Regions from separate parts of the Rhodococcus artemisiae genome, predicted to be linked through region 2. Evidence: riboswitches for the same ligand, from Rfam matches in the RefSeq annotation. Region 2 holds a riboswitch; each other region holds the start of a gene.
The links. A riboswitch is a leader RNA that binds a small molecule or an ion and turns the genes downstream of it on or off. The one in region 2 is predicted to bind cobalamin.
Positions count from the first base shown of each region.

Region 1: linked by a shared signal. The riboswitch ahead of Q7514_RS26170 (VWA domain-containing protein) and the one ahead of Q7514_RS19060 (ABC transporter substrate-binding protein) in region 2 are both predicted to bind cobalamin.
Region 3: linked by a shared signal. The riboswitch ahead of Q7514_RS25975 (ABC transporter substrate-binding protein) and the one ahead of Q7514_RS19060 (ABC transporter substrate-binding protein) in region 2 are both predicted to bind cobalamin.

Region 1 is NZ_JAUTXY010000015.1:164,925-175,533, forward strand. It holds gene Q7514_RS26140 (xanthine dehydrogenase family protein molybdopterin-binding subunit) at 1-1,973, shown strand, start outside; gene Q7514_RS26145 (FAD binding domain-containing protein) at 1,970-2,860, shown strand; gene Q7514_RS26150 ((2Fe-2S)-binding protein) at 2,857-3,342, shown strand; gene Q7514_RS26155 (mycofactocin-coupled SDR family oxidoreductase) at 3,344-4,180, shown strand; gene Q7514_RS26160 (cobalt-precorrin-4/precorrin-4 C(11)-methyltransferase) at 4,173-4,928, opposite strand; gene cbiE (precorrin-6y C5,15-methyltransferase (decarboxylating) subunit CbiE) at 4,925-6,124, opposite strand; cobalamin riboswitch at 6,181-6,372, shown strand; gene Q7514_RS26170 (VWA domain-containing protein) at 6,407-8,302, shown strand; gene cobO (cob(I)yrinic acid a,c-diamide adenosyltransferase) at 8,302-8,916, shown strand; gene Q7514_RS26180 (cobyrinate a,c-diamide synthase) at 8,961-10,609, shown strand, end outside.
Region 2 is NZ_JAUTXY010000009.1:80,702-91,310, forward strand. It holds gene Q7514_RS19045 (RNA-guided endonuclease InsQ/TnpB family protein) at 1-151, opposite strand, end outside; gene Q7514_RS19050 (ABC transporter ATP-binding protein) at 262-1,017, opposite strand; gene Q7514_RS19055 (FecCD family ABC transporter permease) at 1,025-2,062, opposite strand; gene Q7514_RS19060 (ABC transporter substrate-binding protein) at 2,059-3,087, opposite strand; cobalamin riboswitch at 3,115-3,239, opposite strand; gene Q7514_RS19065 (cystathionine gamma-synthase) at 3,352-4,503, opposite strand; gene Q7514_RS19070 (cystathionine beta-synthase) at 4,516-5,901, opposite strand; gene Q7514_RS19075 (Bax inhibitor-1/YccA family protein) at 6,032-6,883, opposite strand; gene Q7514_RS19080 (class I SAM-dependent methyltransferase) at 7,044-8,174, opposite strand; gene Q7514_RS19085 (hypothetical protein) at 8,165-8,527, opposite strand; gene Q7514_RS19090 (protein kinase domain-containing protein) at 8,688-10,609, shown strand, end outside.
Region 3 is NZ_JAUTXY010000015.1:122,717-133,325, forward strand. It holds gene Q7514_RS25950 (TauD/TfdA dioxygenase family protein) at 1-472, opposite strand, end outside; gene Q7514_RS25955 (arylsulfatase) at 501-2,735, opposite strand; gene Q7514_RS25960 (TetR/AcrR family transcriptional regulator) at 2,732-3,475, opposite strand; gene Q7514_RS25965 (ABC transporter substrate-binding protein) at 3,685-5,253, shown strand; gene Q7514_RS25970 (TerD family protein) at 5,330-5,908, opposite strand; cobalamin riboswitch at 5,979-6,110, shown strand; gene Q7514_RS25975 (ABC transporter substrate-binding protein) at 6,147-7,349, shown strand; gene Q7514_RS25980 (FecCD family ABC transporter permease) at 7,346-8,446, shown strand; gene Q7514_RS25985 (ABC transporter ATP-binding protein) at 8,443-9,303, shown strand; gene Q7514_RS25990 ((2Fe-2S)-binding protein) at 9,296-9,943, shown strand; gene Q7514_RS25995 (DUF7676 family protein) at 9,940-10,500, shown strand.

The DNA of each region.
Region 1 (10,609 bases), on a different contig from region 2:
ACCGGTACATCGCGGAGGACGCGGTCGAGCTCGTCGCCGTCGACTACGACCCGCTGACACCGGTCGTCGACTACACCGCCGCCGATCGGGCCGACGAGCTGGTCCACGCCGCGCACCCCGCGAATATCGCCGCGGCCATGGGCGGTCCACTCCCCGACGAGCTGGCGAAGACATTCGACGAGGCAGCCCACGTGGTCTCCCGGACCATCCATCAGCAGGCCTACATCGCGGTCCCCATGGAGACCCGCGGCCTCGTCGCCGAATGGTCGGCCGGCGAGATGACCGTCTGGGCCTCCACTCAATCCCCGCACGAGGTCCGCGGCTTCACCGCCCGCCTGCTCGGGCTCGACGAGCACAGCGTCCGGGTGATCATGCGAGACACCGGTGGCGGCTTCGGCCAGAAGGTCGTTCCGCAGCGCGAGGACATCGCCGTGCTGCTCGCCGCAAGAAAACTTCCGGCCGCGGTGAAATGGATCGAAGACCGACAGGAACACATGATGTCGGCCGGCATGGCCCGCCAGGAATGCGGCGACGCGCGTTTCGCGTTCGACGCCGACGGCAAGCTGCTCGGCGCCTCGATCGACCACGTCCAGAACGTCGGCGCTTACCCGATTCCCTCGCCGGTGACGTCCGGGGCGGTCGTCGGGATGCTGTTCCCCGGACCTTATCGAGTGCCCGCCGCCGCGTTCTCGATGAAGCTGACGTACACGAACACCGTCGGCCGGGTCGCGTATCGCGGGCCGTGGCAGTTCGAATCCCTGGCGCGCGAGATGCTGCTCGACGTCGCGGCACGTCAGATGGACATCGATCCCGTCGAACTCCGGCGACGCAATATGCTCAGCGCCGCAGATCTGCCGCTCGCCAACCCACTGGGTATGCCGTACAACGATTCGACGCCGCTCGAGACGTTCGAGCATGCTCTGTCGATCCTCGACTACGACGCATTCCGGCGGGAGCAGGAACGCGCACGCGCCGAAGGGCGCTACATCGGGGTCGGCACCTGCACCTACATCGAACCCACCACGGGTGCAACGCCGTTCCACGCCACAGAGGGTGCGACGATTCGCATCGAACCCTCGGGCAAGGTCAATGTCTACGTTGCAGGCGGGTCGTCGGGGAACAGCCTCGAAACCACCGCCGTGCAGCTCACTGCCGATGCGCTCGGTGTCGACATCGCCGATGTCCACACCATCCAGGGCGATACCGCGATCACCCCGTTCGGTGCCGGAACCGGTGGTAGTCGCTCCGGGTCGATGATTGCGGGAGCAGTCCGGGAAACCGCGTCGGTGCTGCGCGACCGGATCCTCGCCATCGCCGCACACAAGCTCGAAGCCGCGGTCGAGGACATCGAGTTCGTGGACAGTCGCGCGACGGTGCGGGGCGTCCCGAACGTCGGGATCACGTTGAAGGAGATCGCCGAGATCTCCTACTTCCAGGCCGAGACACTGCCGCAGGGTGTGCCGCCGGGACTCGAATCCAGCGGCCGCTACCATTCGCCGTCCATGATGTTGTGGGCCAACGCCAGCCACGTCTGCACGTGCGAGGTCGACATCGAGACCGGGGCCGTGAAGATCCTCCGATTCATCGTCGGAGAAGACTGCGGTCCGATGATCAACCCCGACATCGTCGAAGGCCAGATCTACGGTGGCACCGTCCAGGGAATCGGTGGCGCTCTCTACGAGCACCTCGCGTACGACGACGACGGCAACCCTGTGACCACCACGTTCATGGACTATCTGCTTCCCACCACCGACACCGTTCCCGACATCGAGATCGGGCACGTCGAATCCCCCAGCGCCGGACCCGGCGGCTACAAGGGCGTCGGTGAGGGCGGCGCGATCGGAGCGTCCCCGGCCGTGGTCAACGCGGTCGCCGATGCCTTGGCACCCTTCGGAGTGGAAGTGACCAGCTTGCCCCTGTCCCCCGCCACGATCATCAAGATGCTCGACGAGGTCCAGGCGGTGAAGGCATGAAGCCCTCGGCGTTCGACTATCACGCACCCGGCACCGCTACCGACGCGGTCGCGCTCATCGCAGGGCTGGGCGACGAAGCAAAGTTCATCGCGGGCGGGCAGAGTCTGATGCCGATGCTCAACCTGCGGCTCGCCGTGTTCGATCACCTCGTGGATCTGCGCAAACTCGCAGAACTGCGCGGCATCGAACGGCGCGGCGACGCGGTGTGGATCGGCGCGGGCACCACACACTCGACAGTCGGCCGCTCCACCGAGCTCGCGACCGCAGTCCCGCTGCTGTCCCGCGCGACCCCGTTGATCGGCCACTTCCAGATCCGCAACCGTGGCACCCTCGGAGGGTCGATTGCGCACGGCGACGGCGCAGCCGAATACCCCGCGGTTGCATTGGCGCTGGACGCCGAGATCGAGGCTTTGTCACCTCGAGGCAGCCGCACCATCCCGGCCTCGGAGTTCTTCACCGGGATGTGGACCACCGATCTCGAAGCCGACGAGTTGCTCACCGGCGTGAGCTTCCCGACGTGGAACGGGCGATCCGGGTTCGCGATCGAGGAATTCGCCCGACGCGCCGGCGACTTCGCACTTGCCGGCGCAGCAATCGCGATCCGCCTCGATGCCGCGTCGACACTCGACCGATGCGCGATCACGCTGTTCGGTGTGGCCCCGACGCCCGTCCGCGTCACCGCGGTGGAGTCGGAACTCCTCGGTCGGACCATCCGCGAGATCGACGCCGACGAGATCGGACGGCGCGCACTCGATTCGCTCGACACGGTCTCCGACGACCTGCACGGCCCCGCCGCCTACCGCCGGCGGGTGGGAGCGACGATCACAGCCCGTGCGTGGCGTCGCGCGGTGGACGAGGCAACTGCTGCCCGGGAGGGGTCCGAATGACCAATGTAGACATCGAAGTTCATGTCAACGGTAGCCCGCGTCGCCACTCGGTGCCGCCGCGGCTGACTCTCGCCGACTACCTACGCGTCGACTGCGGCCTCACCGGAACACATCTCGGCTGCGAACACGGCGTGTGCGGTGCGTGCACGGTCCTGCTCGACGGCGAGGCCGTACGCGCGTGCCTCGTCTTCGCGGTACAGGCCGACGGCGCCGAGGTCACCACCATCGAAGCAATGGCGTCCGACGACGGCACATTGTCGCCGGTCCAGGCCGCATTCCGCGATCATCACGGTCTCCAATGCGGTTTCTGCACACCGGGGTTCATCGTCTCGGCCACGGCGTTCCTGGATGAGAACCCGTCTCCGACCGACGGAGAGATCCGGGAAGCACTGTCCGGGAACATCTGCCGATGCACCGGATATCAGGGCATCATCGCGGCAGTGAAAGCTGCCGCGGCCACCACAACGAGCACAGGGGAGTGACATGACGGGACGGGTCGAAGGCAAGGTCGCGTTCATCACGGGCGCAGCACGCGGACAGGGACGCAGTCACGCGGTGAGATTGGCGGAAGAAGGTGCCGATATCATCGCGGTCGACGTCTGTAAGCAGCTGGACGGGGTGCCGATCCCGATGTCGACGCCCGAGGATCTCGAAGAGACCGTGTCGCTGGTCGAGAAGGCGGGCGGCAAGATCTACGCCGCGCAGGCCGACGTCCGCGACATGGCCGCGATGCAGGCCATCGTCGACGACGGTGTCGCGCGGTTCGGTCGCCTCGACATCATCTGCGCCAATGCGGGTCTCGCGAGCTCGGGTGATCGTCTCGATGCCCTCGACGAAAAGGGCTGGCGCGACATGATCGACGTCAACCTCACCGGAGTATGGGCGACCACGCGTGTCTCGGTGCCGCACATGCGTGAAGCAGGCAACGGTGGCTCGATCATCCTCACCAGCTCCGTCGGTGGCCTGCGGGCTCTCCCGAGCGTCGGGCACTACGTCTCCGCCAAGCACGGCATGATCGGCATCATGCGCACCCTCGCCATGGAGCTCGGCGAGGAGAGCATCCGCGTCAACGCCATCTGCCCGACGCAGGTGAGCACCCCGATGCTTCTCAACGAGTCGACGTTCAAGATGTTCCGACCCGACCTCGAGAACCCGACCAAGGAGGATTTCGCGCCCCTGTCGCAGATGATGCACGTGCTGCCCACCCCGTGGGTCGACGCGATCGACATCAGCAACGCAGTGCTGTTCCTCGCGTCCGAGGAATCGCGGTTCATCACCGGCGTCTCGCTGCCGGTCGACGCCGGCGCGATGCTCAAATAGACCGGTCGCGCGCCGGATCGTAGAGATGTGAACACGCCACGTCGGGTGTGTCCCGGACCCCGAGGGCACGCCCGACAATAATCACTGCGGTGTGCTTCAACCCCGCGACCTCGACCTTCTCTGCAATATCGGCGAGTGTGCCGCGCAGCACGATCTGATTCGGGCGCGACGCGAACGCCACCACCGCCGCCGGACAGTCCGAGCCGTAGGTCTCGGAGAGTTCGGCGGCGAGCACGCGTATCCGGGTGATGGCCAGGTGCAGCACCAGGCTCGCCTCGAGACCCGCGACGCGCGCGAGCGCTTCGGTGTCGGGCATCGAGGTCGACCGCGCTTGCGTGCGCGTGAGGACGACAGTCTGAACGAGTTCCGGCACGGTCAGCTCTGTACCGAGCGTCGCTGCGGCAGCAGCGTAGGCGGGGACCCCCGGCGTCACGTCCCACGCAACGCCTTCGGCGTCGAGGCGCCGGGTCTGTTCGGTCAGCGCCGAATACAGCGACGGGTCGCCGGAGCACAACCGCACCGCGTCGAGTCCGCGACGATCGGCGTCGACGAGGTGTGCAGTGATCTGATCGAGGTCGAGATGCTGGGTGTCGATCAGTTCGGCGTCGCCCTTGCAGTGCTCGAGGATCTCGGCGTCGAGATACGTCCCCGCGTAGAGCACGACCGGGGCTGCGCGGAGCAGATCGACTGCCCGCAGCGTCAACAGATCTGCGGCACCAGGGCCGGATCCCACGAAATGTACTGTCATTTTTCGCCTTTCGTGACACTCCACTGCACAACCGGTCGCAGCGACTGCCACCCGGTGAATGTTCCGATCGATGAGGCCTGTTCGACGGACAACCGCGACAGTTCGCCTCCACATTTCTTCCACCACTGCACCAGCACGGCCTCTGTCTCCAGGGTCACCGCATGCACGACGAGACGACCACCCGGCCGCAACGCATGCCAGCAGGCCTCGAGTACTCCGTCCCTGCTTCCACCACCTCCGACGAAGATCGCGTCGGGGACGTCGAGCCCGGCCAGCGCGTCGGGCGCACCACCGGTCACGACCCGCAGCGACGGCACACCCAGGCGGGCGGCGTTGCGCGCGATCGCGTCGCCGCGCATCCGGTCCTTCTCTATCGCGATGGCACGGCAACGCGGATCGGTGCGGGCCCACTCGATCCCGACGGATCCGGCACCGGCTCCCACGTCCCACAACAGTTCCCCCGGTCGCGGCGCAAGTGCACACACCGCGGCAGCCCGGATCGGTCGCTTGCTGAGCTGACCGTCGTTCTCGAAGAATTCGTCCGGGAGTCCGGGTGTCGTGGACAGCCCCTCCGCCCCGACGCACTCGATGCACAGGAGACCGAGCTGCGGACCCGCGGTGTCCACGAGATCACCTGCGGTGCTGGCGATTCGGTCTTCGTCAGCCCCCAGGTTGCCGAGCACCGTCACTGCCGCATCGGCGAATCCCTCCCCCACGAGCAGCCGCGCGATCTCCGGAAGGCTCGACGAGTTCGAGGTCAGGACGATCAGCCGGCGACCTCGACTCAGGTAACGGCGCAGCGCGTCGACGTCGCGGCCGACGAGGGTGACGGTGTCGCATTCCTCGGCCGACCACCCCATGCGGGCCCGGGCGAGTGCCACGGACGACACGGCGGGGATCACCTCGACTGCGTCCCTGCCCAGACGACGGATGAGGGTCGAGCCGATACCCGATACCAAGGGGTCGCCGGAGGCAAGCGCCACGACCCTGCCGGGGTGCCGGGCCAGCAGGTCGTCGAGACTGCTGAGCAGCGGGGACGGCCACTGCTCGCGGGCCGCGTCGGTCGGCGGGATCATCGCGAGGTGCCGCTCGCCGCCGAGCAGGACGTCGGCAGCGAGCACGTGCTCGCGGCCGGTCGCCGACATGCTGCTCCAGCCGTCGGCGCCGATTCCGACGACGGTGATCCGTGAACCCATGGCCGTGAACGATAGCCCGTGGCCCGGGAGACGGGCGGGTGTGGATAGACTCGGCCGCGGCAAGACACATCGAAGGTGCCCTTCACAGGGATAATCGGGAAGCCGGTGAGAATCCGGCACAGGCCCGCTGCGGTGACCCGGGAGTCGTCGATCATGCGCGTGAGCGCAGCCACCGGAGAATTTCGGGAAGGCGATCGCACGACGCTCGACCGGGAAGTCCGAAGACCGGCCTTCGATCGGTTGCCGAAGTGGACATCCCAGCGGGAGCCTGTGGAGGTTGGAGTGCTCGTGTATCCGTTCAGCGCTGTCGTCGGTTCCGACGACCTGGCGCTGGCCCTGACCCTGTGCGCGGTGTCGCCGTCGATCGGCGGTGTGCTGGTGCGCGGTGAGAAGGGCACCGCCAAATCGACGATGGTGCGGGCGCAAGCGGGGCTGTTGCCGCAGGTCGCAGAAGTCGACGGCTGCCGGTTCGCTTGCGACCCGTCCTCCCCCGATCCGCGCTGCCCCGACGGTCCGCATCCGGCCGACGCGCCGTCGCACATCCGGCCCGCACGGCTCGTCGAGTTCCCCGTCGGCGCGAGCGAGGATCGCGTCACCGGATCGCTGCACCTCGGCAAGGCACTGTCGGCTCGCACCGCCGAGTACGAGCCGGGCCTGCTCGCGCTCGCACACCGCGGCGTGCTGTACGTCGACGAGGTGAACCTGCTGCACGACCACCTCGTCGACCTGCTGCTCGACGCCGCCGCCATGGGGCGGTCGACGGTGGAGCGAGACGGCGTGTCCGTGAGTCACGCCGCGACGTTCGTGCTGGTGGGAACCATGAACCCCGAGGAGGGTGAGCTCCGTCCTCAACTCCTCGACCGGTTCGGGCTCGCCGTCGACGTCGCAGCGCCCCGCGACCCGCAGTTGCGCGTCGAGATCGTGCGCCGCCGCCTGGCATTCGACGCAGACCCCGACTCGTTCGTCGCGCAGTGGTCCGCGGCCGAGCAGGATTTGTCCCGGCGGATCGCATCGGCGCGCGAACGCGTGTCGACGGTGCGCCTGGGCGACGACGCTCTGGTGTCGATAGCCGAGATCTGCGCGGCGTTCGACGTCGACGGCATGCGCGCCGATCTCGTCACCGCCAAGACCGCGGTCGCGCACGCGGCATGGGCCGGTCGTGACGACGTGACCCGCGAGGACGTTGCGGTCGCCGCGAAGCTCGCGCTGCCGCATCGGCGGCGCCGCAACCCGTTCGACAACCCCGATACCGATGATGATCTGCTCGACGAATTGCTGAATCGGCCCGATTCGCAGCCTGATCCCGACCTGGATCCCGACGACGACCCCGACGGTGGCGGCGCGCCCGACCCGGAAGACTCCCCTGCCGACCCACCGTCCGGCTCGAACACAAGCGTTCCGAACTCGGTGGATGCGCCGGCCGATCCGTACCGGACACGACTGTTCTCCGTCGACCGCACCGGGCGTGGTGTCGCGGGCAGGCGCTCGAAGGCGGCCACCACCATCGGGCGCACCGTCGGCGACCGCGCCGGCGACACCGGCGCGGTCCACCTCCCCGCGACGATCCGTGCCAGCGCACTGACCTCACGCGGCTGGGACGTGCGACGCAAGGTCGTCGAGGGCCGGGAAGCGAACCTCGTGTTGCTGTGCGTCGACGCATCCGGGTCAATGGCCGCCAAGCAGCGGATGACACAGGTCAAGACAGCGATCCTGTCGCTGCTGCTCGATGCGTACCGCCGCCGCGACACGGTCGGGCTCGTGACCTTCCGCGGCGACAGCGCGACCGTCGCGCTGCCCCCGACCAACTCCGTCGATGTCGCGGCAGCTCGTCTGCGGGAACTCCCGGCCGGGGGGCGCACTCCGCTCGCCGAAGGCCTTGCCGAGGCCGCCGAGACGATCCGGCGTCATCGGCTGCGCGATCCGGACAGGCGGGCGTTACTCGTCGTCGTCACCGACGGACGCGCCACCTCGGGCACCGACGCGGTCGCCCGTTCTCTCGAGGCCGCCGATGTCCTCCGGGCGCAGGGGGTCGCGGCGGTCGTCGTCGACTCCGAAACCGGTCGCTTCCGGATGGGACTCGCGGCGCAACTCGCCGACCGGCTCGGCGCCGAGTATGTACAAGTGGGCGAGGTTCACGCCGACGCCCTCACCTCGATCGTGCGTGGGAGAGCAGCCTGATGCCGAAGGGACAACCCGAGGTCGTACCGAACGACGGGCTCACCACCCGCCAGCGCCGCAATCGGCCGCTGCTGATGGTCAACACGGGCGACGGCAAGGGCAAGTCCACCGCGGCGTTCGGGTTGGCCCTGCGCGGTTGGAATCAGGGCTGGTCGGTGGCGGTGTTCCAGTTCGTGAAGTCGGCGAAGTGGCGGCTCGGCGAGCAGACGGCGTTCGAAACCCTCGGTGAGCTGCACGACGAGCGCGGCACCGGTGGCGCGATCGAATGGCACAAGATGGGCTCGGGCTGGTCGTGGTCACGCAAGGAAGGCAGCGACGAGGATCACGCCGCCGATGCCCTCGCGGGGTGGCGCGAGATTCAGCGACGTCTCGCCGCCGAGCAACACGGCTTGTACGTGCTCGACGAGTTCACGTATCCGATCAACTGGGGTTGGATCGACGTCGACGAGGTCGTCGAGACGCTGACGTCGAGAACCGGCCATCAACACGTGATGATCACCGGGCGCCGCGCCGACCCCAAGCTGATCGAGGTTGCCGACCTGGTCACCGAGATGACGAAGATCAAGCACCCGATGGATGCGGGGCAAAAAGGCCAGAAGGGCATCGAATGGTAGCCGGTGCAGCATGGTAGCGGGTGCAGCATGGTAGCGGGTGCAGCATGGTAACGATTCCGCGCTTCGTCGTTGCCGCACCGGCATCCGGGCACGGGAAGACCACTGTTGCAACAGGTCTCATGGCAGCGTTGCGTCGCGGCGGCCACACGGTATCGGGGCACAAGATCGGCCCCGACTACATCGACCCCGGTTACCACGCCCTCGCGACCGGCCGGCCCGGACGCAACCTCGATCCGCATCTCGTCGGCGACGACCTGGTTGCGCCCCTGTTCGTGCACGGCGCGACCGGCGCCGACATGGCGGTCGTCGAGGGCGTCATGGGCCTCTACGACGGGATGCTCGGCACCGACGGGTACGCATCCACCGCCCACGTCGCAGGGCTGCTGGACGCACCGGTGATTCTCGTCGTCGACATCTCGCACGCGTCGCGATCCATCGCCGCGGTCGTCCACGGCATGGCGTCGTACGACCGGGGTGTCCGCATCGCCGGTGTCATCCTGAACAAGGCCGGGTCGCCGCGACATTCGGACGAGGTGATCGCCGCACTCGAATCCACCGGCATCCCCGTGCTCGGTGTACTGCAGCGCGACGACGGGATCTCCGCACCGTCTCGGCACCTGGGACTCGTACCGGCACAGGAACGTGTCGAGGCTGCCGGGCAACTCGACCGGCTCGCGTCGCAGATCGCGGAACACATAGATCTCGACGAGGTCGTGCGCATCGCACGGTCTGCACCCGACCTGACAGATTCACCGTGGGAGCCGCCCGGATCCGGCATCGACGGTCCCGTGATCGCCGTCGCAGGGGGACGGGCATTCACGTTCCGCTACACCGAGACCGAGGAGATCCTGCGCGCAGCCGGATGCCGGACGGTCACCTTCGACCCGCTGCGCGACGAAACCCTGCCCGAGGATACCGCCGGCATCTACCTCGGCGGAGGCTTCCCCGAAGTGCACGCGGCGGACATCTCGTCCAATGCTCCTTTGCGCGAACACCTTCGCGCTGCCATCGCGGGCGGGGTACCCACCGTCGCCGAATGCGCCGGACTGCTGTATCTGTGCAGGGACGTCGACGGCGCCGACATGGTCGGTGCCCTGAACGCTTCCGCCCGCATGACGCCACGGCTCACACTCGGCTACCGCACTGCGATCGCACCCGCCGACGGCCTGCTCGGACCTGCCGGTACCCGGGTGACGGGTCACGAATTCCACCGCACCACCGTCGAACCAGGCCCCTCCCCCGCGTGGCTATTGGACGGACGTCCCGATGGCTTTGCCACCGCGACACTCCACGCGTCGTACCTGCACACACATTGGGCCGGGCATCCGCAGCTCGCGGAGCGCTTCGTCGCCGCTGCCCGGGTAGCGGCGCCGGTGGCGGCACCACCTCGGATGCCGCGTGTCGCGGGTCCGGACCTGCATCATCACGGCGACCGCGACGCCACCGACGGTCTCGTCGATCTCGCGGTGAACGTGTCGCGGCGACCGCGCCCGCAGTGGCTCGACGAGACGCTGCGGTCGTCGCTCGCGGGACTCGACCGCTATCCCGATCCCAGCGCGGCGCGCGCCGCGCTGGCCGGACGACATGGACGCAGCGTCGACGAGGTGCTGCCCACCGCGGGCGGCGCCGAAGCGTTCACGTTGATCGCGCGGGCGCGCTCCTGGCGGATGCCGGTGGTGGTGCACCCGCAGTT
Region 2 (10,609 bases):
CGGTGTCCGAGACCCTCACTCCCGCTGCGTACGCGTCCTGCCGGGCGCGCAGTGCATCGTTGAATACCACCCGTGCGCATCCGAACGAGCGGGCCAGCATGTCCTGCTGGCCTGGCGTCGGATACACGCGGTATTGGTATCGCAGTTGCACGCCCGCACCGTACAAGCAAGCACCGACACACACCGGTCGAGAGATCGGCTGTCCCGGCCGTGAACGGCCGGGCTTGCGCCGAAGATAGTGCGGTCATGGCAACACCTCTCTCACAGCGGCACCACCATCGGACTGTCGTCGCGCGGATGCCGCAGGATCTCGGCGTCCACGCCGTAGATCTCGGACAACAGCGCCGGTGTCACGATCTCCTCGGGTGTACCGATGCCCCACAGCCGCCCCGCGCTCATCACCGCGATGCGATCACAGAATCGGGCGGCAAGATCGAGATCGTGCAGCGCGACGAGCGCGGTCTGTGCCCGATCCCGGATCACTCGCATCAAGGCAAGCCGGTGGCGCAGATCGAGATGGTTGGTCGGTTCGTCGAACAACAGCACGGACGGCTCCCCTGCGAGGGCCTGCGCGACCAGGACACGTTGCCGCTCCCCACCCGACAGCCGAGCAAAATCCCGGTCGGCGTGGTCACTCATGTCGACAGCGTCGAGCGCTGCGATCACAAGCATCGCGTCGGTCTCGTTGTCTGCGTCGAACATTCCCTTGTGCGCCGCGCGGCCGAGAAGGACGACATCTGCGACCGTGAGCGGGAAGTCGGACGGAGTGGTCTGCGCGACGACCCCTGTTGTGCGACCGACGAATCGCACCGGACTCCGCCACACATCGCGCCCACCGAGGTGGACTGAGCCCGACGCGGGACGAAGAGCGCGATACGCGGTACGCAGCAGCGTCGATTTTCCGCTGCCGTTCGGACCCACCAGGGCAACGACCTCACCCGGAGCGACGTCGAAACTCACGTCGTCGACCAACACTCGCCCACCCGCGCGTACGGTGATGTTCTCGAATCTCAGCATCGATTCCTCACCGCCGTGATGTGCGGCGCAACAGCCAGACGAAGTACGGTCCGCCCACGAGTGCCGTGATGATGCCTACAGGAAGCTCCCGCGGAATCATCACGGTCCGGGCCACCAGGTCGGCACCGATCGCGAACGCGGCTCCGACCACGAGAGCGACGGGCAGCATCCGCCGGTGATCCGAACCGACCAGCATGCGCGCGATGTGCGGAATCATCAGGCCCACGAACCCGACCACTCCGCTCACCGCGACCAGGATCCCGGTCAGCAGCGTCGACAGCACGATCAACCCGAATCTCATTCGCCCGACATCGACGCCGAGCGCGGTCGCGCTCTCGTCTCCGGTGAGCAGCACATTGAGGCTTCGGCTGAGCGGCATCAGGGCGAGGCAAGCGAGAGCCACCCCGACGACGGGAAGGGCCAACGTGTCCCAGCGGGCAGCACCGAACCCACCGAGTGTCCACTGTAGGACCTGCCCGGCAAGACTCTGATCGGGCGAGGTCAGCACCATCAGCGATGTCAGTGCGCTCAGCACGGAGGATACGGCGACACCGGCAAGGACCAGACGGACGGGATCGAGCGGTCCGCGTCCCCGCGCCACCAGGAGCACGATCACCATCGCAGCGAGCGCCCCGAGAAACGCCGCGATCGGAAGCAGCACGGCCCGGCCGCCCAATCCGAATCTCAGGACCGCCACGGCTCCGACAGCCGCACCCGCCGACACACCGAGAATGCCGGGTCCTGCCAGCGGGTTACGGACGACCGCCTGGATCGTGGCACCGACGAGCGCGAGACCTGCGCCGACGCAGCCTGCAAGCAGAACTCGGGGCAGGCGGGTATCGGCGATGATCAGATCCTGGGATCTGGTCCAATCGGGGGAGATCACGGAGGGACCGAAGATCCGATGCCCGATGATGCGCCACGCCGTCGTCGCATCCACTCCGACCGACCCCGCCAGTACACCTACGGTGGCCGCAACGAGCAGGACGACGAGCGACACGGCGAGCACTACCCGGAAGCGGGCGCGCTGAGCCTGCCCGATCACCCGAACGAGGCAGGGTGGAACTGGCGTGCGAGATGTTCGACGCCGTCGATGGAATACGGGCCCGGCTGGAGTTGCGACAGCGTGATCGTCGGGAATGCCTCGTTGCGGATCGCTGTGGTGGCCGAAATCGCCGGTACCGCCATCAGGTCCGCGATCTTCGTCGTCACCGACGGTGACTGGTACTGCGGTGTGGTGCCTTCTTCACGTACCAGGATCACGTCGGGATTCCGTTCCGCGACCTGCTCCCACGACACGCTCATCCATCGCTCGGGGACGTCTCCGAAGATGTTGACGCCGCCCGCGGCTTCTATCAACGCGGTGGCCATGCTGTTCGCACCCGTCGTCGACGCCGTGTCGGTGCCGGACGCGTACAGGAACACTGTCACCGGTTCCTCATCGCCCACCCGCGACCGCACGTCGTCGAGTCGGGCACGGAGTTCGGCAACCGAGTCTTCCGCACGATCGGGGACGCGGAATATCTCTCCGATGGTGGTGATCTCGGCGAAGATATCGTCGATTTCCACCGGACCCGTGGCGCAGCCTTCAGGGTTCAGGTGGGTGTCGATGCCGACATCGCCGAGTTGTTCGCGGGTATGACCCGTCTTCTCGCTGAAACCGTCGGGGTAACCCGAATAGACGAAATCCGGGTCTGCGTCGATGAGCTGTTCCATGGTGGGCTGCTCGGACGAGAGGATCGGCACCTGCCCGTAGGCGTCGGTGTACTCCGGTGCGATCTCGCGTCCCCGCATGTACGCGGTGCCGACCATGCGGTCTTCGAGTCCCAGCTCGAGCATGGTCTCGGTGGCATTGGAGGTCAGCGTGACCGCGTGTTCCGGCGCCGCGGTGTACTCGGTGGTGATTCCGCAGTTGTCGAGATCGACGTACAGCTCCCCCGCTTCTTGCGCGCTGCCGGTGTCGTCGACCGCCTGACCGCACGCGGACACCACGAGAACGACTCCCGCAGTCATTGTGGAGGCCATCAGCCGGCGCATGCGGGCGCGCCGGTACCCCAGAGATGTGTGCACGTCGTTCCTTTCCGAGGTCACGCGCCTCGAAATCAGGAACGGACAGCTGGGCGCTCTGGCTTTCGGCAGAATGTGCTCTGCTGATCACAGTGGCGGGACCGCGCCGGGTTCACACCGGCTTCCCCCGTAACGCTGTCCGTTTCGGCTTGGTACCTCGGCAGCCTAACTCACCTGGCACCGACCGGATCCGGTCGGTGCGGCTCCACTCATGCGCGTGGCTCCCGGAGTTCTTCCGGGAGCCACGGCTGTATTCGACGGGTGGGACTACCCCAGTGCCTGCTCGATGTCGGCGAGGAGGTCGGCGGCATCCTCGATGCCGACGGACAGCCGCACGAGATCGTCCGGCACCTCGAGGGCCGAGCCCGCCGTCGACGCGTGGGTCATGGCGCCGGGGTGCTCGATGAGCGACTCGACGCCACCGAGCGACTCGGCAAGAGTGAAGATCTCCGTGCGCTTGCAGAAGTCGAGCGCAGCCTGGCGCCCGCCGGCGAGGCGCACCGAGATCATGCCGCCGAACCGGCGCATCTGCTTCGCGGCGGCCTCGTGGCCCGGGTGCGAGTCGAGACCGGGGTACAGGACCTGGGTGACGGCCTTGTGCCCGGAGAGCGCATCGACGATCTTCTCGGCGTTGTCGCTGTGCCGTTCCATGCGCACCGCGAGGGTCTTGATGCCTCGCAGGGTGAGAAAGGCGTCGAACGGCCCCGGGACCGCGCCTGCACCGTTCTGCAGGAATGCGAACGCGGTGTCGAGTTCTTCCTCGTCGGTCACCAGTGCGCCACCGACGACGTCGGAGTGTCCGCCGATGTATTTGGTGGTCGAGTGCAGCACGACATCCGCGCCGAGCGACAGCGGCTGCTGCAGGTACGGCGACGCGAACGTGTTGTCGACGACGAGCTTCGCGTCACCGGTATGCGCGATGTCGGCGAGTGCAGCGATATCGCCGATGTTGAGCAGCGGGTTGGTGGGGGTCTCGATCCATACGAGCTTGGTGTTCGGGCGCAGGGCCGCGCGCACCTCGTCGAGGTCGTTGACCGCGGCGGGCGTGTACTCGATGCCCCACTGCGTGAAGACCTTGTCGATGAGCCGGAACGTACCGCCGTAGGCGTCGTTGGGGATCACGAGGTGGTCGCCGGGCCTCAGCGCCGACCGCAGCAGGCAGTCGGTGGCGGCCATACCCGAACCGAACGCGCGCCCGAAGGTGCCGCCTTCGAGCGCCGCGAGGTTCGCTTCGAGGGGACGGCGGGTGGGGTTGCCCGTGCGCGCGTACTCGAAGCCGTTGCGCATCTCACCGACGCCGTCCTGGGCGAACGTCGACGACGCGTAGATCGGCACGTTGACCGCGCCGGTCTGCGGGTCGGGCTCGAAGCCTGCATGGATTGCGCGGGTAGCGAAGCCGTGCTGTGTGTTGTCTGTCATCTGAAATCTGTCCTATCGGCCTTCGGAGATGAAACCAAGCAGATCGTGGCGGGTGATGACGCCGACGGGCTTGCCGTCGTCGATCACCATGAGCGCGTCGGTGTCGCCGAACGCCTTCGTCGCGGAGGAGATCGATTCGCCGACACCGATGTTGGGCAGCGGCGGGCTCATGTGCTTCTCGACGGAGTCAGCGAGGTTGGCGCGTCCTTCGAAGACGGCGCTGAGCAGCTCGCGTTCGCTGACCGAACCGGCGACCTCACCGGCGGTGACAGGCGGCTCGGCACCGACCACAGGCATCTGCGAGACGCCGTATTCGCGAAGGATCTCGATCGCGTCGCGCACGGTTTCCGACGGGTGGGTGTGCACGAGTGCCGGCAGGTCGCCGGTCTTGCCGCGCAGCACGTCGCCGACGATGGAGTCGTCGGGCTTGCCGTCGAGCGGGGCGCGCAGGAAGCCGTAGGACGCCATCCACTTGTCGTTGAAGATCTTCGACAGGTACCCGCGACCACCGTCGGGCAGCAGGACCACGACGACGGCGTCGGGGCCTTCACGCTCGGCGACCTCGAGAGCCGCGACCATGGCCATTCCGCACGACCCACCGACGAGCAGGCCTTCCTCGCGGGCGAGGCGACGGGTCATCTCGAACGAATCGGCATCGGAGACGGCGATGATCTCGTCGGGGATGGCGGGGTCGTATGCGGCCGGCCAGAAGTCCTCGCCGACACCTTCGACGAGGTACGGGCGACCGGTACCGCCGGAATACACGGAGCCTTCCGGGTCGGCGCCGACGACCTTGACCTTGCCGCCCGACACCTCCTTGAGATAGCGGCCGGTTCCGCTGATGGTGCCGCCGGTACCGACACCTGCGACGAAGTGTGTGATCTTGCCGTCGGTGTCGTTCCAGATCTCGGGGCCGGTGGTCTCGTAGTGGCTCTCGGGACCGCCGGGGTTGGAATACTGGTTCGGCTTCCAGCCACCGGGGAGTTCACGGGCAAGCCGGTCGGAGACGCTGTAGTAGCTGTCGGGGTGCTCCGGCGGCACCGCGGTCGGGCACACGACCACTTCGGCGCCGTAGGCCTTGAGCACGTTGCGCTTGTCTTCGCTGACCTTGTCGGGGCAGACGAACACACACTTGTATCCGCGCTGCTGGGCGACGAGGGCCAGGCCGATGCCGGTGTTCCCGGAGGTCGGCTCGACGATCGTGCCGCCGGGCTTCAGTTCGCCCGAGGCCTCGGCCGCGTCGATCATCTTGACGGCGATGCGGTCTTTCGAGCTACCGCCGGGGTTGAGGTACTCGATCTTCGCTGCCACCAGCGCCGATCCGGGTTTGACCACCGAGTTGAGTTTGACCAGGGGGGTATTGCCGATGAGGTCGACGACAGAATCCGCGATGCGCATACCACCATGTTCTCAGACCGCGGTTGCTCGGGGCGTGGTACCCGTCCCGTATCAGGCGAAACGACCGGCCGGGCCGGACACCACAACGGCCGGACCACCCTGCGGATGGCCCGGCCGTGTGTGCTGGGAACTAGTCGCTCTGGAAGTAGCTGAGCAGTCGAAGGATCTCGACGTACAGCCAGACCAGGGTGACGGTGAGACCGAACGCCACACCCCACGCGGCCTTCTCCGGCGCCTGGGCGCGGATCAGCTGATCGGCTGCGTCGAAGTCCAGCAGGAAGCTGAACGCGGCGATGCCGATGCACACGAGGCTGAAGATGATGGCGAGAGCGCCACCGTCGCGCAGGCCGAGTCCGCCGTCGATGAAGAAGCCCGCGACCAGATTGCCGAGCGCGAGAATCAGGACACCGACGAGAGCGCCGACGATCATGCGGGTCAGCCGCGGGGTGACGCGGATCGCGCCCGTGCGGTAGACGATGAGCATGCCGAAGAACACACCGAACGTGCCGAGGACCGCCTGTGCGATCAGTGTCGAGCCACCGGCACCGCCGAACGTGATGTCGGTGAACATGAACGACAGCGCGCCGAGGAAGAAGCCTTCCGCGACGGCGTAGGCCAGGACGATGGCCGGGTTGTCCATCTTGCGGCCGAACGTCGCGACGAGGACGAGGGCGAGCCCGATCAGGCCGCCACCGATCACGAAGGGCAGCGCCAGGCCGGTATTGGAGTTGACGAGGACGTATGAGATCAGCGCCGTGACGGCGAGCACGCCGAGCGTGATGCCGGTCTTGGTGACGACATCGTCGATCGTCATGGACCGCTGATCGGTGGGGCGCGCCCACGGATCGGCAGGTGCATGCTGAGGCTGCCCGAATTGCTGGGTGGCCTGAGCGGCGCCCGCTGTCGCAGTGCCGAATGAGGCGTATCCGCCGCCCTCTTGCTTGGGCAGGTTGCGGAACACCGGATTACTGGTGGTGCGCACCGTGCACTTCCCTTCTGATGGTTCGCTTCTGTCCGTTGAACCTGGTTGTCCGTTGAACGAGGCAGCCGCGGCGATAGTTCCCGTCGCGGAGCGGACCGTCTTCGAGCCGCCGAGCGGACCCGCCTTCGATGCCGCGAAGCGACCCCGGACAAACCGGACTCTACCGGGTGCGGACCGATCGGGTCACGGTGAACTTACGGTTGCGACCTGCAACTGTCGTCCTACCGACCAGTTGTTGCAGGTTGCGGTGGTAGCCGAGATTGGAGTTGTGCACGGTCCACAGTTCGCCGCCGTCCCGGAGGATGCGGGCTGCCGCCTCGAACATCTTGACCGCCACCCCGGTGTGCACCGCAGCACCGACATGAAACGGCGGATTGCACACCACGACGTCGACCGAGGCCTCGGGAAGTGAGCCGGCGACGTCGTCGCGCAAGGTCTCGATGCGGTCGGCCAGACCGTTGGCGGCCGCAGTCGCAGAGGCCGACGCGACCGCCGCGGCAGAGTGGTCGGTTGCGATGACCCGCGCCGACGGGCGGTGTCGGGCCAGTTCTGCGGCGAGAATTCCGGAGCCGCATCCGAGGTCCACCGCGACATCGATGTCCCGCGGTGTCTGCCGCAGGAAGTCGAGAAGGTATCGAGTACCGATGTCGAGGCGCGGACCGGCAAAGACGGCCCCGTGCGCGACCACTGTCAGATCGAGGTCGGACAGCGTCTCGGTGACCGGATAGCTCGGCTCACCGGGAATCGGCTCTCGGGCCGTGAGCACCCTCGACTTCTGTCGGCCTCGTGACGCACGGACCTCACCGAACGAACGTCCGAGGACGTCGTTCATCGCCACGGTGATGTGCTTGTCCCGGCCACCTGCGAACACGGTCACGTCGGGCGACGCGTGCCGGGCGACGGCCTCCGCCATCTCGGTGAGAGCGCTCAGCGAGCGCGGCAACTGCATGAGTACCACCTGAGCCCCGGCGAGGAGCTCCGCGTCGAGGCCGTGGGACGTGAAGCGATCCGACAGCCCTTCCCGGTCGGCGTTCGCGGCCAATGCGCGTTCGGCGACGATCGAATCCTGATGAACGCGCATTCCGGACGCATCGTGTCGCGCAGCGGCGCCGAGGGTGAGCGCGCCGAAGTGGTCGTCGATCACGACGACGGATCCGTCGGGCGCGGCCACGAGCGCGGAGTCCGCCTCGTCGAGAATCAGGCGGTCCGCCGCGTCGACGGCAAGCAGATTGGGCGCTTCCACATCGGGGAAGCGCCGCAACCTGTCGAACAACTCGCTGTTTATGAGCACTGCCCCTTACCGGCGTCCTCGATGGCCTGGAGTGTGTCGGCCTGTTCTTCCTCACTCAGGTTCTCCCATTCCGGGAGCTGCTGCTGAGCTTCGGCGACTGCGGCCGCGGCCACCGTGCGATCCTGGCCCCATTCCTCGAGCTCGTCGAGGTACGGGAGCATTGCCGCGCAGTTGTCCTCGTAGCTGTCGCCGAGGTTCACCGCGGGGCTACTCGGAGTGCCGGACTCGGCCGATGCGGAGGTGCTCGTGGTGGTGGTGTCCTCGGTCGAGTCGGATGACTCTTCCGAGGATCCGCACGCCGCCGCAAGCAGGACCACGCCCGCACCGAGCAGCGCCGCGAGAGTCTTCTTCATGTGTGTGTCCACTTCTCGTCGCAGTGTCGTTTTAGTCCGGGTCGTCGGCTTCGTCGACGCGCCCCGGCGGCACAAAGGTAATCGAGGCCGGTGGAGCGATCGGCGCCGGGCGTGCACCCAGCGGGACTATCCTGGAGAAACACCTGAACGAGGCAGCACGATGACCGAAAACGACCCACTCGCCACCCGAGCCGCGCCGGTCCTCACCGCGAACGAGGCCGACACCGTTCGGGCACTCATTGCTGCCGGATTCACCGACCCGGAGGAGATCGGGCGAGGCGGTTTCGGTGTGGTCTACCGATGCCGTCAGGAGTCGCTCGACCGGACCGTCGCGGTGAAGGTTCTCAGCACCACCCTCGACCCCGACAACCTCGATCGGTTCCTACGCGAGCAACGCGCGATGGGCCGGTTGTCCGGTCATCCGCACATCGTCACCGTGCTGCAGGCAGGCACCGGAGACACGGGCCTGCCGTACCTGGTGATGCACTACCACCCGCACGACTCGCTCGAGGCACGGATCCGCCGGCACGGTCCGCTGGAATGGCCCGAGGCGATCGGTATCGGGATCAAGGTCGCGGGAGCGCTCGAAACCGCGCACCGCAACGACGTACTGCACCGCGACGTGAAGCCCGGCAACATCCTCATCACCGAATACGGCGAGCCGCAACTCACCGATTTCGGCATCGCACGGGTCGGTGGGGGGTTTCGCACGTCCTCCGGAGCCATCACCGGATCGCCGGCGTTCACAGCCCCCGAGATCCTGCGCGGCGACACTCCCGCCGCCGCAGCCGATGTGTACGGGCTCGCGGCCACACTCTTCTGTGCGATCACCGGCCACGCCGCCTACGAGCGTCGGGAGGGCGAGAAGGTCGTTGCCCAATTCCTTCGGATCACGTCGGAGCCCATCCCGGATCTCCGGGGCGGAGGGCTCCCCGATTCCCTGTGCGAAGTGCTCGAACGCGCCATGTCGACCGATCCGGCGGCGCGTCCCCAGTCAGCCATGGAGTTCGGTGAGGAGCTTCGGCAACTCGAAAGCAGCTTCGGTTTGCCCGTCGATGACATGGCATTACCCGAGGACGCTCCCCACAGGTCGGCTCACGACACGCTGTCCTCGACCGCCTCGACAACCGCTTCAGGAAGTCTCCCGTCGACATCGTTCACATCGCCGTCGACTTCCCCTGCAACTCGCTTCCGACCCCCGGCCGCGAACCGGCCACTCATCGACCGCAGCCGGCTGATCGATCTGCTGCGGGCAGGCCAGCGGCGCCGCCTCACCGCGATCCACGCACCCACCGGTTTCGGTAAATCGACTCTCGCGGCGCAGTGGCGCGACGTACTCGCGGACGACGGTGTGGAGGTCGCGTGGCTCGCCGTGGACAGCGACGACAACAACGTCCTGTGGTTCCTCACCCACCTCGTCGAAGCCGTCAAACAGGTCCGACCGCAACTCGGCCGCCAACTCGCACAGATCCTGGAATCACGCGGCGACGACGCCGAACGCTACGTCCTGAGCACCTTGATCGATGATCTGCACCGCGCCGGTGTCCACATGACGCTGATGATCGACGACTGGCATCGCGTGACCTCGTCCGAGACGATCGCTGCACTGGACTTTCTTCTCGAACGCGGATGTCACCACCTCCAGATCGTCGTCACCAGCCGCACGCAGGCGGGACTGCCGCTGAGCCGCATGCGGATGCGCGACGAACTCGTCGAACTCGATTCGAGCATCCTGCGTTTCGACATGGACGAGTCCGATTCGTTCCTCCGCGAGATCGGGGGGCTACACCTCGATCGCGAGGACGTGCAGGATCTCAACAAATCCACCGAAGGATGGGCAGCAGCACTGCAACTCGCGTCGTTGTCGTTGCGCGACAGCGAGGATCCGACGGGAATGATCGAGAACATCACCGGACGACACCACGCGATCGGCGAATTCCTCGCCGACAACGTCCTTTCCACACTCGAGCCCGAGATCTACGAGTTCCTGCTGTCCACGTCGATCACAGAATCCATCAGCGGCAGCCTTGCTTCGACCCTCACCGGGAATCCACGAGCGCAGGCCATGCTCGAGGAGATCGA
Region 3 (10,609 bases), on a different contig from region 2:
CTTCGACGAGCACCCGCAGTGGTTCCGGCAGTTGACCGTAGGCCGCCGTCGTCGACGCCCACGTGGTGGCACCGCCGTAGGGTGGCACCTTCACCGAACGGAGAACCGAGGCCTTCGGGATCCTGTCCACGAAGGTGACGTCGGTGTGCCAACCGCTCGCGGCTCCTTCCAGGACCAGGGTCTTGCTGTCGTCCGCGCCCAGAGACGGGTGGGCGGTGGTCGGAATGCCGATACGCGCACCGAACTCGTATTGGATCTCGTCCGTCAGATGGTGCTGGCCTCGGAAGAAGATCACTTTGTTCACGGCGAGCGCGTACCTGATTGCGAGGGACGTGTCGCCGGAGATGTCTCCGGACAGCGTGACACCGTCGATGACGGCCCCGAGGTGGTGGCCGACCTTGCGGATCGTGACTCCCCCGTTCGCGTAGATTTCCGACGCGGCGGCGGTCGTGTCGATGGTCGAGTCGATCATGATTCGAGGTTCCTTCTGTGTCGGTTCGTCAATCGACCTGCATTGCAACGCGAATGATGTCCTCCTCCACCACCGGCCGGCTTCGGGCTGCTTCGACGGTCACGCGATGGAGCACACCGTTCCATGCGAAGGGCGGCTCGTAGCCCTTGCATACCGGCAGCCCCCTGTCGTGTCCGAGGACCAACGACGCGCCGCCGTGCTGCCACGCGTGAGGCAGCTCGTAGTCGCTGTCTGCAGCTCCGACGACGGCATCGTCTATGAGTGCTTCCACTCGCAGCGACCCGTTCGACGCGAGCCGGAATGCGCATCCGAGGATGTGACGTCCCCCGCAGAGTGGACGGTTCGCGACCGCCCGGATCTCACCGCCCGGTGTTGCGGCGACCACGGTCAGGATGCCTCGGTCGACGAATCCGGCGAAACCTCCTGTCCAGTCACCGAGCGCGAACAAGACTCCCTCGGGGGCACTGTCCGGCACGTCCACCTCTGCGAGAACCCGGCCACCACCCGCCATCCGCGGCAATGAATCATCCGAGACCGGTCCGCCTTCCGGATACAACGTGAGACGCTGCGGAATCGGATACAGACGCGACCTGATGGCCCCGGCCCGACCTCGCAGGCTGTCGGCGAGCGGGGTCACGTTGTTGCGGCCGGCCTCGATGAACCACTGCCGTTCGAGGGCGCGAACCACTTCGGGGTGCTGGTCGGACACATCGTGCGCCTCGGAGAAGTCCTCGGCGAGCCGGAAAAGCGACCACGTGTCCGTATCGAAGTCCCTGCTGCCCTCCATCAGCAACTCCTCGTCGAGGACGCCGGTGGATACGTGGTCGGTCGTGGCCTTCCAACCGTCGGCGACAATCGATCGGGACCCGAGCATCTCGAAGTACTGGGTCGATCGGGGTGACGGCGAGGCAGCATCTCCGAAGGACTGGAGCAGGCTCGCCCCGTGGACCGGAAGCTGGTCGACACCACCGACCGTATCCGGCATCGTCACGCCGCACGCGTCGAGGATCGTGGGCAGGATGTCGATCGCATGGGCGAACTGATCACGAACCCCACCGGCATCGCGGATTCCACTGGGCCAGTGCACGATCATGGGAACACGGGTGCCACCGAGCCAGGTGTATCGCTTCCACAGACGGAACGGGGTATTGCCCGCCCACGCCCAACCCCACGCGTAGTGCGGATACCCGTCGAGTCCACCCCAATCATCCAGGAGTGCCATGCTTTCCGAGGCGTCGTCGCGAATGTTATGAGTGAAGCGGTGTTCGTTGTAGGTGCCGCCCACCCCACCCTCGGCGCTCGCACCGTTGTCCGACATCACGAAGACGAGTGTGTTGTCGAGGACACCGAGTTTGTCGAGACTGTCGACGACCCTCCCGATCTGCGCATCGGTGTGGGTGAGGAATCCGGCGTAGACCTCGTGCATCCGCGCATAGACCCGGCGTTCCTCGTCGGTCAGGGAATCCCAGTCGGGCACCCACGACGGCCGCTCGGTCAGCGTCGTTCCCTCCGGAACGACCCCGGCCGTGAGTTGCCGCTCGAACACGGCCTCGCGCCACCTCTCCCATCCGCCGTCGAACTTTCCTGCGTAGGCATCCGCCCATGATCGTTCGACGTGATGCGGCGCATGCATGGCCCCGGTCGCGAAGTACAGGAAGAAGGGCTTGCCGGGTGCCGACTCCTGCTGGTTGACGACCATCCGAATCGCTTCGTCGGCAAGGTCTTCGGTCAGGTGGTACCCGTCGCGTGGTCCGCGCGGCGGATCGGCATAGGTGTTGTCGCGCACCAGCTCCGGCGCCCAATGATTGGAGTCGCCGCGAAGGAAACCGTAGTACTTCTCGAAACCCATCCCCAGCGGCCACCGGTCGAACGGACCCGCGCTGCTGCGTTCCCCGGGTGGGGTCAGGTGCCATTTGCCCACCGCCATGGTGCTCCATCCGGCGTCACGCAGAATCCGCGGCAGTGCTGCCGCCGTCGGAGGAATGCTCGCGGTGTACCCGGGTTCGGAGGTGGGAATGTCGGAGAGGAAGCCCATCCCCACAGCGTGGTGATTGCGACCCGTGAGCAGCGCCGCGCGGGTGGGGGAACACAGTGCTGTCACATGAAAACGATTGAATCGCAATCCGTCCGAAGCGAGTCGGTCGATGTTGGGCGTCGCAATATCGGACCCGTAGCAACCTATCTGCCCGAATCCGAGGTCGTCGAGAAGGATGACGACGACGTTGGGGGCTCCCTCCGGCGCGCGCTTCGGGGGTGTACTCATGAGGTTTCCAATCGGGTTTCGTGCGCACGCAGAGCACTCGCCGTCGCCTCCGACAGGGGCGTGGCAAGTCCTTGCGCGGCGGTATCCAACAAGTCTGTGACGAAAACGTCGAACGGCAGATCCGGGGTCTCGCCGTTCGCCAGTTGCTGCTCGAAACTCGCCAGAGCGAGCAGGCATTGCGCGAGAACCACGTGTATCCGCCGGTTCCGGACAGCCTCGGGCACGTAGGAGATCTGCGCTCTGATCATCTCGGCCGCACGGATCGCGATCGGGCTGATCGGCCGTTCACCACCCCCGAACCACAGGGGGATCTCGTTGAACCGGTACAGGAATACACGTGCGAGGAAGCTGACGTACCGGCTTTCCGGGGCGGTTACTTCGTTGGCCAAGGGAAGGAGCAGGACGTCGAGCCATCTCCTCACCGAGGGCTCTCCCCCACTGGACGACACGGTGTCGAACAATTCGGCGCGCACTGCATCGACGCGCTGGAGGCGATGTGCGAACACCGCGTCGAGCAGTCCTTCTTTACTCCCGAAGTGATACTGCACCGCATAATTGTTGGTCTGGCCGGCAGCAGCGGCGATCTGCCGTGACGACACTCCCTCGGGGCCGTTCTCGGCCACCAGCTTCTCTGCCGCAGAAATCAGAAGCAAACGGGTCTTCGATCCGTCGACAGGCCGGAGGGTATTCGAATCCTGCATGCTCTTCGAGTCTTTCGCCACACCGGTCTCCGGTTTCATTCGATCGATTATCGCAAGATATCCCCGAGTTTTGGTTAAGTCAACTGTTCGAATCAAGAATCCTTGAATCGGGAGGGAATTTCAGGGATTCGGGTTCGAACGGTTGACTCAACCAATGGTCGACACCTATTTTCGGATCGATCCGACGCGCCCGGCACCCGCCGGCCGCCCTCTGCGCTTGCCCATCGAGCAAGCCGCCCGAGAGGTTGATGATGATCAGACCCCATCCCGCAACATCCGTGCTCGTCACAGCCATCTCGGTGTTTGTTCTGGCTGCCTGCGGCTCGAGCCCCAGCGAATCACCCACCTCGGCCACGACCGGAAACCCGGCGACCGGGGGGCGATTGAGCGCGCTCCAGATCGGCGAGCCCCGAACGCTCGATCCCGCCGGACTCTCCAATACCTGGGTACACCAACCGTTGCTGGGCAACGCCCTCTACGGCACCCTGATGATCAACGATCCCGACACCAACGAGATCGAATACACCATGGCGACGGGATTCGACAGCACCGACGGGGGTACCACGTACGAACTCACGCTTCGCCCAGGGCTCATGTTCACCGACGACACGCCGCTCGACGCTGCTGCAGTCCAGTTCAACTGGGAGCGGCTCCGCGACCCGGCACTCGGATCCACTGCCATCCGCCAGGTTTCCCAGGTCGCAGCGACCGAGGTGGTGGACGAGACCACGCTGAAGGTCGTTCTGCACGAACCGAATCCAAGTTTCCCGCAGGGGATGCTCGCCACATCCATGAACTGGATCGCCTCACCGACCGCACTCGGCAACGGCCGAGCATCATTCGACGACGCACCTGTCGGTGCCGGACCATTCGAACTCACGCGATGGATGCGGCAGGGCGCCATCGAACTCGAACGCAACCCCGATTACTGGGATGCGCCGAAACCCTACCTCGACGCGATCACGATCCGCTCGGTGGCGGACACCAACCAGCGGGTGAACGCAATCACCACCGGCGACGCCGACCTGTCCACAGAAACGAATCCGTCGAGCGTCATCAGGGCCCAGAACGCGGGAGCACAGGTGTCCACCGTGTCCGCCGGCGGAGGGCAGTACCTGGGAATGAACCTGCGGCGCGCCCCGTTCGACGACGAACGAGCGCGCCGGGCAGTAGCGCTGGCCGTGGACCGCGACATGATCAATTCCATCGTGTTCAACGGTGACGGCGAGGTGCCACAAACCCTGTTCCCGGAAGACTCACCGTTCTATTCGGATATCGCGCTACCGCAGCAGGACCAGGCGGCCGCCCAGACCTTGTTCGACGAACTTGCAGCCGACGGGAAGCCCGTCGAGTTCACCTTCACCACTTACACCGGTGTCGACAACCAGGCCACTGCGGAAGCCCTGCAGGCACAGCTCAACGCCTACGACAATGTCGAGGTCGGCGTCGAGGTGGTGGACTTCCCCACGGGCGCCGCGAGAGCCGGTGCTCACGACTTCGACATGATGGTCTCGTCGGCGATCACCCAGGACCCGGATTACGCGCTCTGGACGGCGTTCCACTCCGAGTCGACCGGCAACTTCATGGGGGTCTCCGACCCCCGCCTCGACGACGCGCTGGACGCCGGCAGAACAGCAGAGACCATCGACGAACGCAAGCAGGCCTACGACGTCGTCCAGACGCGGATTGCCGAACTCGACCCGGGCGTCTGGTATGTCCGATCGTCACCGTCCGTGATGGTGGGCGAGAAGGTCCACGGTCTGCGTCTCTACACGCTGGGCTCCCCGCTGCCCGAGGAGCTGTGGATCGAGAACTGAGCCCGACCGAAACGAGGTGTGGGGTGCCGGCAGTCGCCGGGCACCCCACACGCCTCGTCGGCGGACCGCTACCGGGTCAGCCGATGTTCACGCCGTAGTCCCGAGCGATCCCCGCGAGCCCGGATGCGTAGCCTTGGCCGATTGCGCGGAACTTCCACTCGGCGCCGTGCCGGTACAGCTCACCGAAGACCATCGCGGTCTCGGTCGAGGCATCCTCGGTCAGGTCGTAGCGGGCGAGTTCGCGGTCGTTGGAACGGTCGACGACGCGGATGAATGCGTTACGCACCTGTCCGAACGACTGGCCACGCGCGTCGGCGTCGTGGATCGACACCGGGAACACCACCGACTGCACATCGGCAGGAAGTGCAACGAGATCGACGTTGATCGACTCGTCGTCGCCGTCACCCTCACCCGTGAGGTTGTCGCCGGTGTGCTCGACCGCACCGTCGGGAGAACGCAGGTTGTTGTAGAACACGAAGTGCTGGTCGGAGAGGACCTTGCCGGCCGCGCTCGCAAGGAGTGCGCTGGCGTCGAGATCGAAGTCGTTTCCCGTCGTGGCCCGGACGTCCCAGCCCAGTCCGATCGTCACCGCCGTGAGATTCGGCGCCTCCTTCGAAAGCGAGACGTTTCCACCCTTGGCCAAGCTGACACCCATACCGGTCCTTTCGATCGTTGTGGTCCCTCCACGATAACCATGAAGAACCCGGTCCGTATTGCCGTCTTGGTCCGTGTTAGGTTCCCGACGTCGTATGCGACGACACATGAGGAAGCCGGTGCGATTCCGGCGCGGTCCCGCCACTGTGACCGGGGAGCAACTCTCCCGGGAGCCAGATACTCACGTCGCCGCACTCACCTGGACGGGGCGGACCTCCCCGAGAAAGGGCGTCTTCGCCATGCGCGCTCGCGCCGTTCCACTCAGATTTCTCAGCGCTGCGGCAGTCGCGGGTCTGGCCCTCGTCGGCTGCTCGACCGCCACCACCGACACCGACACCGACACCGCCGCCCCCGACGGATGTATCACCGATTTCGATCCGAGCGTCGACTACTTCCCCGACAAGTCCGAGGTCGTCGACGCAGAGAATTTCTCGATCACCTACGAGAACAGTTACCAGGTGCTCACTGTCGACGAGCCGTACTCGGGCGCCGAACCGGAGTCGTATGTGCTGGTCAAGTGTGGTGCACCGGCACCGGACCTGTCGGACGATCTGGCCGACGCCCAGCAGATCTCGGTGCCGGTCGACAGCCTGTATTCGGGTTCGACGACACACTTGCCGCTCGTCACCGAACTCGGCGTGCTCGACGTACTCACCGGCGTGTCCAACGGATCCTATGTAAGTGACACCTCGGTCGTCGATCGGATCGCGTCCGGTGACGTCGCCGAATACGCGGCCGGCGGCACTATCGACACCGAGGCCGTCGTCGTCGCCGCACCCGACGTCGTGATGACCGGTGGCACCGACGACCCCGCATACGCGCAGCTGCGTGAAGCCGGGATCGGTGTGGTCGCGAACGCCGAGTGGCTCGAAGCGTCGCCGCTGGGTCGCGCCGAGTGGATCAAGGTGATGGCGGCACTGACCGGCACTGAGGTCCGCACAGCCGAGGTCTACGACGGAATCCGCCGCGACTACCTGGAGGTCGCCGACAAGGCCGCGGGAGCGGAACCCTCACCGGTGCTGCTCGGCGGGATGTCGCAGGGAACGTGGTACATGTCGTCGGGCGGCAGCTACATGGGCCGCCTGTTCAGCGATGCGGGAGCCACGTGGCCGTGGCAGGACGTCACCGGTACCGGGTCACTGCCCCTCGACTTCGAGGCCGTGGTCGCGGAGTCCTCCGACGCACCTACCTGGCTTGTCGTCAACAGCTGGACCTCGATCGGCGACGCCCTGGCCGACGACGAACGCTACGGTGACCTCGCGGCGGTCGGCACCGGTCAGGTGTGGAACGCGAACAAGGCGCTCGGACCGGGCGGCGGTAACGACTTCTACGAACGTGGGGTGCTGCGACCCGATCTGGTCCTGTCCGACCTGGTCGCGGTCCTGCATCCCGAGCTGCTGCCCGATCACGAGTTCACGTTCTATCAGCAACTGCCGGCATGACCACCGTGCTCGACGCGGCACCGGCAGTCACTGAGACCTCCGTTCCCCCGGTCCGTGCCCGGCGCGTGGCGGTGGCGTTCGCCGCACTGATCGCGGCGCTCGTGGTCGCCACCGTCGTATCGGTGACGGTGGGATCGGTCACGGTGCCACTCGACGAGACTCTCCGGGTCCTGCTCGGGCAGGACGCGCAGAATCCCCGCTGGGACATGGTGATCCGAGACCTCCGGCTACCTCGCACGCTCACCGCGATCGCGGTGGGTGCGGCACTCGGCATCGCCGGCCTGCAGATGCAGACCCTGTTCCGCAACGCGCTCGCCGACCCGTACATCCTCGGCGCGAGCTCCGGCGCGAGTCTCGGTGTCGCGCTCGTCGTCGTGGCAGGTGGCGGAGGAGCCAGTGGATTCACAGCGAATCTCGCCGGGCTCGGCCGCACCGGAGTCGTCATCGCTGCCGCGCTCGGCGCGGCGGCCGTGCTGATGCTGATCGTGGTGCTGTCGAGGTGGGTACGTTCGGCGGTGACGCTGCTGCTCATCGGCGTGATGCTCGGGTCGGCGACCACGGCCGTCGTCTCCGTGCTCCTCGTCTACGCCGACCCGCAGCGCGCTCAGCAGTTCCTCGTGTGGGGCCTGGGCAGTTTCACTGCGACCACGTGGTCGGACCTGAAGTTGCTGGTGCCCGTCGTGGTCGGCGGCATAGCCGTGGCGCTCCTGACGGTACGGGCCCTCAACGCGCTGCTCCTCGGTGAAGGTTATGCCCGGTCGATGGGAATCGATATCCGCGTCGTCCGGCTGACCACGGTGGTATCGGCCGCACTGCTCGCGGGCGTCACCACAGCCTTCTGTGGACCCATCGGATTCCTCGGGCTCATCGTTCCGCACCTGTCGCGCATGGCATTCGGAACCTCCGACCATCGAGTGCTGCTGCCCGGAGTCGCACTGTTCGGTGCGGTGGTGGCGCTGGTATGCGGCGTGGTGAGCCAGATGCCTGGCACCGACACGGTGTTCCCGCTCAATGCGGTGACCGCGCTCGTCGGCGCGCCGGTCGTCATCGTCGTCCTCGTCCGCAGCCGGCGTGGGGCACTGGGGGCGGCCCTGTGAACAGCGACGACCCTGCGAACAGCGACGGTGTTGTGAACGGTGTGGAGCTGCGCGATGTCACAATCGGCTACACACGCCGCCGCGCGCTACGGAAGAGAGGCATCACCGAGATCGCGACCGGTCTCGACGCCGTCGCTCGCCCCGGTGAGCTCACCGCCCTGGTCGGTCCCAACGGTGCAGGGAAGTCGACATTGATCCGCACCCTGTGTGGCCTGCAACCGGCGCTGCGCGGACAGGTTCTCATCGACGGCGACGACGTGTCGTCTGTTCGACCGGCAGACCTCGCGACCCGGATCTCCGTCGTCCTCACCGAACGCATCGATCCCGGCCTGCTGACGGTGCGCGAACTCGTCGCACTCGGACGCACCCCGCACCTCTCGGCCGGCGCACGACTCTCACCGGAGGACAATGCCGCGGTGGACTGGGCGCTCGACGCGGTCGGCGCGACAGACCTGGCGTCCCGGCAGTTCAGCGAGCTGTCCGACGGACAGCGACAACGCACTCTCACCGCCCGCGCCCTCGCTCAGGACCCATCGTTGCTGGTGCTGGACGAGCCGACATCGTTCCTCGATGTGCCGTCCAGGGTCGAACTCGTCGACGTACTGCGGCGCCTCGCCGTCGAACAGAACCTCGCCGTGATCATGTCCACCCACGAGCTCGAGCTCGCGCTGCGTGTGTCGGACCGAATGTGGTTGCTCGACGCCGATCGCACGCTGACGTGCGACTCCCCAGCAGCTCTGGCCGAGTCCGGTCGGATCGGGGCAACATTCGATCGTGGACGGATGCGCTTCGATCCGCGCACACTGGTGTTCGACCTCGATTCCGTCGCTCTCGACAGTGGGGACAGCCGTGCCTGACGCTGCTGCAGTACTGGCGCGCATCACCGCGCTGAGTCCCTACTTCGCAGTGAGCACCGGCCCTGTACCCGACGGCCTGTGGCTGCCGACATCTACGCTGCGCGACAGCATGATTCGCGATCCGCTGGTATCGGACACCGCACAGCGGATGGGAACCGGCGAGACGCGAGTGGCCGCGTCGACTCTCTTCTTCGGCTACGCCGCCAGGATGTGGTCGGTTGCGTTGGGGTCGGTCGTCGACTCCGGCCGATGCGTTCGACTCGATCCGGACACATTGCTGTGGTGCAACGACGGGGGTCTGCAGCTGCACATCGTCGATCCCGACTTCGGGTCGGCCGCCGGCGAAATCCTCGACACCCAGCTCGAACCGCTCATCGTCGCGTGGAGCGACGTCGTCGCGCCGGGTGTGATGTGGGGTAACTCCGCGTCCGCGCTGATCGGGGCCGGACGGGTGATCGGTCACGCAGCGCAGGCACACATCGACACCCTCTTCGACGATCCACGTCTGGACGGCACGATGGTCCGATCCACCGCCCGGCGTCGCAGTTGCTGCCTGTACTACCGAGTCCCGGGCGGCGGCGTGTGCGGCGACTGCGTCTTCCCCAGCCCACCGAAAGCTTCGACGAAGGAGATTCCGTGACAGTCGCATTCGACCCCGAGCTCGTCGACACAGAGGACGGTGGTCGCGAACAGCGCTGGCCGCTTCCCACCGACGAGGACTCACTGCTGCGCCTGATCCGGCTGCTGTTCGACGAGTACTGGAACGACATGTGGTTCGGCCTGCTCATCGAAGGTTCGGCGCTCGAGGTCGCGGCCCCCAATGCCCCCGAGAAGATCTCGATGTACGACGGATATGCAACCGTCGACTTCGGTCGCTGGCATTTTCACCTGTGCATCGGCGAACACACCGCGAGCGGACCGGAGCTCGGCCGTATCCGTCGTTGTGGGCGGGCAGAGCTGTACCGCAGGATCGGCAAGGACGACGCACCGACGTCGTGGGGTGTACGCCTGTTCAACGGCCGCGACGAACAGATGCTCACCGTCATGTTGCCCACCCCGTTCCTCACCAACATGCAGCAACTGACCGACGAACCGGTATGGGCGCACCTCGAAGCATGGGACCGTATTCGGTCGGAGTTCCTCGGCCTGGAGCCGGATCCCCGTGACCGAACAGGCAAAGGCTTCCGCCACTCCTGACCAGCACAGCCGACAGAAACGCACCGACGTAAACACAACCTGCACAGACAGATACAACCCTTCGACGTTGGTCGCGTCTGTCTGATTGCGTTGTAAACGATCCTGTCTG